2 regions of the Streptomyces sp. NPDC005774 genome follow, and region 1 is predicted to be linked to the other one. Evidence: riboswitches for the same ligand, from Rfam matches in the RefSeq annotation. Region 1 holds a riboswitch; the other holds the start of a gene.

Region 1 (4,245 bases):
CCGCGACCCGGGCCTGCGGCCGCACCCGCGACACGGCGGTGGCGAACTCCGGTTCCATGAAAGGGCTGCGCGGCGCCTCCGTCGCGGCGCGCAGCTCGCGCCACCGTTCCCGCTCTCCCTCGCCGAGCTCCTCGAGCCTCAGCACACGCGTGCGTCCACTGCTCACCTGACCCCCCGATCAAGTCCCCCCTGGACACTTGGAAGGTACCGCCCAAGACCACGAGGGCGGTAGGTAGCGGAGCATGTTGTTGCCAAGTGGTGCAGAGGCCGCAGATGGCGCCCGGGGCACCCGCGCCTCGGGCACCCGCGCCTCTGGTGGAGCGGGCCGGGTGGAGCGGGCCGGGCCGGGTGAACCGGGCCGGGTGGGCTCGGGCGTGGTGAGTCGGGCGGGTGCGGTATCCGTATTCTCTGATCATGGCCGCACCCACCGATTGCTCGCTCATCGCCACCGACCTGGACGGGACGCTGCTGCGCGGCGACGACACCCTCTCCGACCGCTCCCTCGCCGCGCTGGCGCTGGCGGCGCGGGCCGGTGCCCGGCACCTCGTGGTGACGGGGCGCCCGGCGCCCAGAGTGCGGCCGCTCCTGGACGACCTGGGGGCCACCGGGCTCGCGGTGTGCGGACAGGGCGCGCAGGTGTACGAGGCCGGTACGGACCGGCTGCTGTGGTCGGTCACCCTGGACCGGGAACTGGCGGAGACCGCACTGGGGAAGATCGAGGCCGAGGTCGGGGAGCTGTACGCCGCGGTCGACCAGGACGGGGTGGACGGACTCACCCTGATCGAACCGGGCTATCTGATGCCGCACCCGACGCTGCCCGCCGTGCGGGTCGAACGGCGGGACGATCTGTGGGTCCGGCCGATCAGCAAGGTGCTGCTGCGCCATCCCCACCTGACCGACGACGAGTTGGCGGCGACGGCCCGTTCGGTGGTCGGCTCGCTGGCCACGGTCACCATGTCGGGTCCGGGCACCGTGGAACTCCAGCCGTGCGGTGTGACCAAGGCGACCGGTCTCGCGCTGGCCGCCGAGCACCTGGGGCTGGAAGCCGGGCGGACCGTCGCCTTCGGCGACATGCCCAACGACATCCCGATGTTCGACTGGGCGGCCCACGGAGTCGCCATGGCCAACGCGCACCCCGAGCTCAAGGCGGTGGCCGACGAGGTCACCACGTCGAACGAGGACGACGGCGTGGCCGTCGTCCTCGAGCGGTTGTTCGGCGGAACGGAGCCGCACGTGCACCCGCACGTGCTGCCCCGCCCCTGGTCCGGGAGGGTGTCCCGGTAGGCCTCGGTGCCGTCGGTGTTCCGGCGTCCCGATGGGCCCGGGTGTCTCAGTAGGCGCCGAAGACGTTGTCGATGGAGCCGTAGCGGTCCGCCGCGTAGTTGCAGGCCGCCGTGATGTTCGCGACCGGGTCGAACGGGTCGAAGGTCGTGCCGGGCACGTGGTAGGCCTGGAAGGTCGGGTCGATGACCTGGAGCAGGCCCTTCGACGGGGTGCCGGCCACGGCGTTGGAGTCCCACAGGTTGATGGCCTGCGGGTTGCCGGACGACTCGCGCAGGATGTTGCGGTGGATGGAGTCGTAGCTGCCGGGGATGCCGTGCTGTGCCATGACGGACAGCGACTCGCGGATCCAGCCGTCGAGGTTGTCCGGGTACGCGGTCACGGAGCCGGCGCCGGACGTCGCGGCAGCGGCGGGCGTGGCGGCGGAGGCGGCGGTGGCGCCGAACAGCGGGAGGGCGACTGCCACGACGCCGGCGACGGCGAGGGAGCGGACGAGGCGGGAGCGGCCGAAGCGGCGGGGCGAACCGGATGCGGTCATGTCTGTGTTCCTCTCCTACGCCTGCGAGGTGAGCTGTCGGGTTCGGGCGGGAGAGTGCCCGGCCGTGCCCCTGCGGGCATGGCTTCACCCCGAGCCGTTCCGGGTGCGAACCGGTCCGGCGGCTTACCTGGGTCCCCCGCTCCTGCCGTGCGTGAGTTCATCGATGGGTGGCGCGGGCGGTGGCAGGATTCGGCGTCCGCCCGACAGGCCGGGAACGTATGCGAGTGCACTTGTCGGAAACAAGTGCAACCGTCACGGATCACGCTGTTTGATCTTGTATCCGGGCGTTTGCGGCACTTGGCCCTTTGCGGATGCCAAGAGTCAACTCGCTTTCGGGGCAAGGGGAATCGCCGACGGGTGTGAGGGGTGGGTGTGCCGGGGGGTGCGTGACTCACTTCACTGGCCGCACGGCGCGTTCGCATTTGCCACCAGGAGGGATTTACTTGGCAATTGCGGCAAATCGTGCGCCTGGGCGGGCAGGATGGTCCGGGTGTCGGACCGCGTGCTGGATCGCGTGTCGGATCATGGTTCGGATCGTGGTTCGGGGTGCGTCCCGAGGGTGGGTCGTCACGCCCGAAAGGCGAGGAATATCCTTTGTTACCAACTGATCAGAAACGATCTGGTTGTGATCCGATATCGGAGGGTGCCGTGAGACGCCGTGCACGCGTGCGCAGGTGAGTCTGGGGAATGTGGGTGCTGGCGGTGATCGAAACATGACCGGATACGCTGACTCGAGTGATGTCAGCGACCTATCGACAGACTGTGCAAGACGTCTAAGCGCCAGTGGACACCAGCAGACAGGAGACCTCTCGTGACCGTCGTCGGGCCGTTCGGGCTGAGCGTGCGGGACCAGGCTCTGGAAGCCGATGTCCAGGCCGGGATGACGGCTGTCGAGGAGGGGCTGCTCGAGGCCACCAAGAGTGAGGTGCCCTTCATCACGGAGGCCGCCCAGCACCTGGTGCGGGCCGGGGGCAAGCGGTTCCGGCCGCTGCTCGTGATGCTCTCCGCCCAGTTCGGCGATCCCTACGCGCCCGGCGTCGTGCCGTCCGCCGTGGTCGTGGAGCTGACCCACCTGGCCACGCTGTACCACGACGACGTGATGGACGCCGCCGCCGTACGGCGTGGGGTGCCCAGCGCCAACACCCGTTGGGGTAACTCCGTCGCCGTCCTCACCGGTGACTTCCTCTTCGCCCGCGCCTCGCACATCCTGGCCGACCTCGGACCGGAGGCCGTACGGGTGCAGGCCGAGGCGTTCGAGCGACTGGTCACCGGTCAGATCCTGGAGACCGCGGGGCCGCAGGACGGCCGGGACCCGGTCGACCACTACCTGGACGTCCTCAGCGGAAAGACCGGCTCGCTGGTCGCCGTCTCCTGCCGGTTCGGCGCCATGATGGCCGGGGCCGACGACACCGTCGTGGACGTGCTGACCCAGTACGGCGAGCGCCTCGGGGTCGCCTTCCAGTTCGCCGACGACGTACTGGACATCGCCTCCGACTCCCACGAGTCCGGCAAGACCCCGGGCACCGACCTGCGCGAGGGCATCCCGACCCTGCCCGTGCTGCGGCTGCGCGAGCGGACGGCCCGGCTGGGACTGGCCGAGGACATCGCCCTGTGCGAGTTGCTGGACTCCGACCTCACCGACGACGACCGGCACGCCGAGGCGCTGCGGCTGCTGCGCGCCCACCCCGCGCTGGAGCAGGCCCGCCGGGACACCGTGCGCTATGCGGAAGAGGCGCGCTCGACGCTGGCTCCGTTGCCGGAGTGCGAGTCGAAGACGGCCCTGGTCGAGCTGTGCGACGCGGTGGTGCACCGGGCAGGCTGACCCGCCTGCCGTCCCTGTCCGCCGCTTCGGGTTCCCCCGCCATCGACCCGCATCGGTCGTCGCCGGCCCTTACCGCAGTTCCCCCCGACCCCTACTGGTCGGGAGGCGGAACATCGCCCCGTGTCATACCGCAGCAGTACACGGAGTTGAGTCCGGGGTCTGACGCATCTGCCCGTCTGGTTTGGTCAGATGGAACACGACGGACATCACCACTCCTCACCGATTCGGGTGAGAATGGCGGCTCAGGGTGTGACTGGTGCGAGCGACACGAGACGCAGGCCGCCGCCGACCACGGAGGTAGGGCACACATGGCACCGTACGAATCCGACGACACGACGACCGCTCGTGAGGCCGGCGAGCCGGGCGCACGCCGGAGCAGGGCCGCGCGGTACATCGTCCCGGTCACGGTGATGGGAGTGGCGGCCGCGACCATCGGGCTCGTCCCCGCGCTCGCCGACTCCGGCGACCCGGACCTGCCGAAGATCACCGCAGCGCAGCTGATCGAGAAGATCGCCCAGTCGGATGTCGAGCAGCTCTCCGGCACCGTGAAGATCACCACTGACCTCGGACTGCCGGACCTCGGCGGCCTGGAGAGCAGCCTGAC
Region 2 (4,245 bases), on a different contig from region 1:
AGCACCGGACAGCCGTACCGGTCGGCGACGGCCCGCACATGCCCGTTGTAGGTGGCGATCTTGCCGCGCAGATGCCTGAGCAGGGGTACGCCACGGGTGTCGAACCCGGTCGTCACCAGAACCGTGCCGGAGACCGCCGTGAGCGCGGCGATCGCCCGCTCGAAACGCTCGGCCACCTCGTCCGGGTCGCTGCCGGGGCGCAGGATGTCGTTGCCGCCCGCACAGAAAGAAACCAGTGCGGGGGCCAGTTCGACGGCCCGCGGAAGCTGGTCGGCCATGATCTGGTCGAGCAGTTTTCCGCGCACCGCGAGATTTGCGTACCGGAAGTCGCCTTCGGGACGCCGGTCGGCGAGAAGCACCGCAAATCGGTCGGCCCAGCCGACGAATGCCCCGCCGGGGCCGGGGTCACCGACGCCCTCGGTGAAGCTGTCCCCCACCGCCACGTACGACCCGATCACTGCCTTGCTGTCATTCTTCGAATCGTCTGCCACACCCGGACATGATTCACCTTCGAATGTGACCTACGCGACCGTAGGAAGGCATTGACGGGCGGTGAGATAAGCCACTCGCGAAGTGTGGGCCAATTCGGAATAGCCCTCCGCGCGGGGACGTTGAGCGGCGAGCAACGTGACGCACGGAACATCCCCGGCGCTCCCGGAACTCCACCCCGCCGAATCCGCCGAGCCCACCGAACGCGCCAACGCGCCGAAGGCCGGACCCGGGGATCGGGGGTCCGGCCTTCGGCGCGTCAGGCAGGTTGCCTCGGGGGTCAGCCGATGGAGACGCCCTTGCCGCGGAGGTAGGAGACCGGGTCCAGGTCCGAGCCGTAGTCCGGCGTGGCGCGGATCTCGAAGTGCAGGTGCGGGCCGGTCGAGTTGCCGGTGGAGCCCGAGAGGCCGACCTGCTGGCCACCGCTCACGGCCTGGCCGGCCGAGACGGACAGCGAGGACAGGTGGGCGTACTGGGCGTAGCGGCCGTCGTTCAGCTTGATGACGACCTGGTTGCCGTACGAGCCGGCCCAGCCGGCGGAGACGACGGTGCCCGCGCCCACGGCCTTCAGGGAGGTGCCGGTCGGAATGGCGAAGTCGACACCGGTGTGGTAGCCGCTGGACCACATGCTGCCGGCCACCTTGTAGGCGGTGCCGAGACCGCTGCCGGGTACCGGCGAGCTGTAGCCGGAGGCGGTCGCGGCCTGGTTCGCGGTCGTCGAGCCGGAGGAGGACTTCGGCGCGGACTGCTCGGAGGCCTCGCCGGCCGTCGACGAATTCGAGGCGGAGGACGGAGCCGAGGGAGCGGCCGGAGCGGACGAAGAGGGCGCCTCGGAAGAGGAGGACTTCTTCGGCGCGCCGGTCGCGGCGGCCTTGCCGTCGACCGAGAGCTTCAGACCGGGGTGGATGAGCGACGGGTCGTCGCCCACGGTCTCGCGGTTGTCGGAGTAGAGCTGCTTCCAGCCGCCGTCGACGTTCTCGGACTCGGCGATCTTCGCCAGGTAGTCGCCGCCCTTCACGATGTACGTGCGGGTGTCGCCGTTCCTGTCGCCGTCGACCTTCACGCCGTCAGACGTCTTGCCGGCGACGGAATACGACTGGACGGCCTTTTCCGGGGCGGCCTGCGGAGTGGCGGCGTTCGCTCCCGTGGCACCGAGAAGCGGCAGGGCGAGTACGGCGCCACCGGTTCCGGCGACGGCGATGGAACGGGTGAGACGCGAAACGCTGGGACGACGGTGCTTACCCTTTGCGGGCATGACGAATTCCTCTCCGGCGCCTACGAGGTGAGCTGTCGGGTGCGGGCTGGAGATGCCCGGCCGCGTCGAAAACGCGACTTGACCCCAAGCCGTTCCGGAGACCGGAACAGGCAGTCGTACCTGTGGGTCCCCCGCTCCTGCCATACGCGGATCAGAGTGTGAAGGCTCCGGACAGCGGCAGGATTAGGCGTCCGTCCGGATCGATGGCGAACGTAGGCGACCGAGACGCAAAGGGACAAGCCCGATCTTCCGAGCGAAGGCGTTGTTTAGTGATCCATTGACCTGAAAACCGTCACTCGGAGTCGCCCCGAATTTTCGGCACCCCCCGAATCCCCTTGCGCAATACTGGAATTACGTGAACATGGCGACAACGCATCGTCACCTCTATGACGATGCTCACCACCCCATCCCCATCTCCCCGCCTATCGGAGCAAATTACGACTAAACCCCCCAAACGGACAGAACGACCCAATAAGGTAAATATGGATGGCTCGACCGGTCGGCCGCGGGTCCGGCGCGGATCCGTCCACGCCGGCGGCTCCACCGGGACAGTCCCGTCTCCACTCCGACGGCCCCGTCACCAACTCATTGCCCCTGTCAGGCATGTCGTATCGTCGGGTGACACCCGCCGACGCCGCCGCGTCGGCGGCGCAGAGTGGGAGAGGGGCCCCCGTGACGCAGCAGATCCCGTCGACCGAACCCGAGCTCACCGGGGTGCGCAATTTCCGTGATGTGGGAGGCCTGCCGACCGTCGACGGCCACCGGGTGCGGCACGGGGTGCTGTTCCGCAGCGGCCATCTCGCGCACGCCACCGAGGAGGACGCCGCCTTCCTGTCCTCCCTGGGACTGCACACCGTCTTCGACTTCCGTAACGCGGCCGACCACAAGCTGGACGGGCGGGACATCGAACTGCCCGGCGTGCGCAATGTGAATCTGCCGCTGAGCGACCCGGCCGACGGCGCCGAGTTCTGGAGGATGGTCCGCGACGGGGACCTGGACCAGCTCCGCTCGGTCCTCGCCGGCGACAAGGGGGCGAAGCGGATGATCGCCTCGTACCGCGTGACGGTGAGGCAACGCACCGCCGAGCACTCCCGGGTGCTGCTCTCGCTCGCCGAGGAGTGTGTGCCCGCGCTGATGCACTGCGCGGCGGGCAAGGACCGCGCGGGTCTGTCGGTGGCGGTGACACTGCTCGCGCTGGGCGTGGAACGGGACGCGATCTTCGACGACTACCTGAAGTCCAGCGCCGCGCACCGCCGCTACAAGGTGCGCCGCAGCGGCACCCCCGCCTCGGCCTACTCCCCCGAGGTCATGGAGCTGCTCGACCCCCTGTTCGACGCCCGCGCCGAGTATCTGTCGGCCGCGCTGGAGACGATCGAGGAGACCTGGGGCGGCGTGGACCCCTACCTCGAGCAGGCACTCGGACTCACCCCCGAGAACCGGGAGCGGCTGCGCGAGCGCATGCTGGACTGAGTGATCCCCCGGTCGAGCGGACGCTCGACCGGGGGATCACGGAGTCGCTCGGCTCCTGCCGTGTCCGTCCGGGGACTACTGCTTCGCGCCCAGCTCGAACAGCAGATAGATGAAGCCCGCGAAGAGGTGCCCCACCACCACGTAGACGAACAGCCTCACCCACAGGGCGCGGGGAAACTTCTCCTCCAGGTCTTTCATGACAGATCTCCTTGGGTGGGGCCCAGGCACAGGGCGGCCGTGGGACTCTGCAGCAGGGTGTGGACGAACAGCAGCTCGACCCCGTCGGGGTCCTCGGCGGCGATACGGTGCGGGGTCAGCGAGTCGAAGTGCGCGCTGTCACCCGGGGCGAGGCGGTGCAGGGCGTCCCCGAGGCGCAGCCGCAGCCGCCCCTTGAGGACGTACAGCCACTCCTCGCCCGGATGGACCCGCACGATGTCGCCCTGGGCCCCGTACGGGACCTGGACCCGCAGGGCCTGCATCCCGCGCCCGGGGGAACCGGCCTGCCGGTACGTCCAGCCGCCCGCGGAGGTCGGCTCCATGTCGCCGGCGCGCGTCACCGCCTCGCGGACGGCGGCCGTCTCGCCGAGCAGTTCGGAAACCGTCGTACCGTAGATACGGGCGAGGGAGAGCAGCATCGGCAGCGAGGGCTGGCGCTGTCCGGTCTCCAGCCGGGAGAGATGAGCGGGGGAGAGTCCCGCCTCGCGGGCGGCGGCCTCCAGCGTCAGGGAGGCCCGGCGCCTCAGGGCGCGCAGTTGCGGGGCGACCGCGGGGAGCGCGGCGGCCGGTCCGGCCGCCGGCTCGGCCTCGGGGGAACTCATGGCTCCATTCAGCCGTACTTTTGCCTGTGAGGCAAATCCCTTGCCTCACAGGCAAAAAGTGCCTGACCTGCGGAACATCACGGTCTCACCGGTCGGCGACCGCCTGTTTCACCAGTGTCCTGCCGAACTCCCACACCAGACCGCCGTCATGGGCGTCGTCCATGACCGCGGTGAAGGCATCCACGAACCGGTCCACCTCCTGCTCGCCGATGA

Evidence for each region. A riboswitch is a leader RNA that binds a small molecule or an ion and turns the genes downstream of it on or off. The one in region 1 is predicted to bind cyclic di-AMP.
Region 2: another riboswitch for cyclic di-AMP. It lies ahead of ACFYQA_RS28945 (peptidoglycan DD-metalloendopeptidase family protein); the one in region 1 lies ahead of ACFYQA_RS00505 (transglycosylase SLT domain-containing protein).

What each region holds. Positions count from the first base shown of each region.
Region 1 covers NZ_JBIAIV010000001.1:102,703-106,947, forward strand. The annotation lists gene ACFYQA_RS00495 (GNAT family N-acetyltransferase) at 1-166, opposite strand, end outside; gene ACFYQA_RS00500 (HAD family hydrolase) at 415-1,284, shown strand; gene ACFYQA_RS00505 (transglycosylase SLT domain-containing protein) at 1,331-1,819, opposite strand; cyclic di-AMP (ydaO/yuaA leader) riboswitch at 1,825-1,992, opposite strand; gene ACFYQA_RS00510 (polyprenyl synthetase family protein) at 2,631-3,641, shown strand; gene ACFYQA_RS00515 (outer membrane lipoprotein carrier protein LolA) at 3,950-4,245, shown strand, end outside.
Region 2 covers NZ_JBIAIV010000041.1:2,263-6,507, reverse strand. The annotation lists gene ACFYQA_RS28950 (SGNH/GDSL hydrolase family protein) at 1-458, opposite strand, end outside; gene ACFYQA_RS28945 (peptidoglycan DD-metalloendopeptidase family protein) at 770-1,744, opposite strand; cyclic di-AMP (ydaO/yuaA leader) riboswitch at 1,749-1,911, opposite strand; gene ACFYQA_RS28940 (tyrosine-protein phosphatase) at 2,417-3,214, shown strand; gene ACFYQA_RS28935 (DUF6126 family protein) at 3,290-3,412, opposite strand; gene ACFYQA_RS28930 (helix-turn-helix domain-containing protein) at 3,409-4,032, opposite strand; gene ACFYQA_RS28925 (aspartate aminotransferase family protein) at 4,118-4,245, opposite strand, start outside.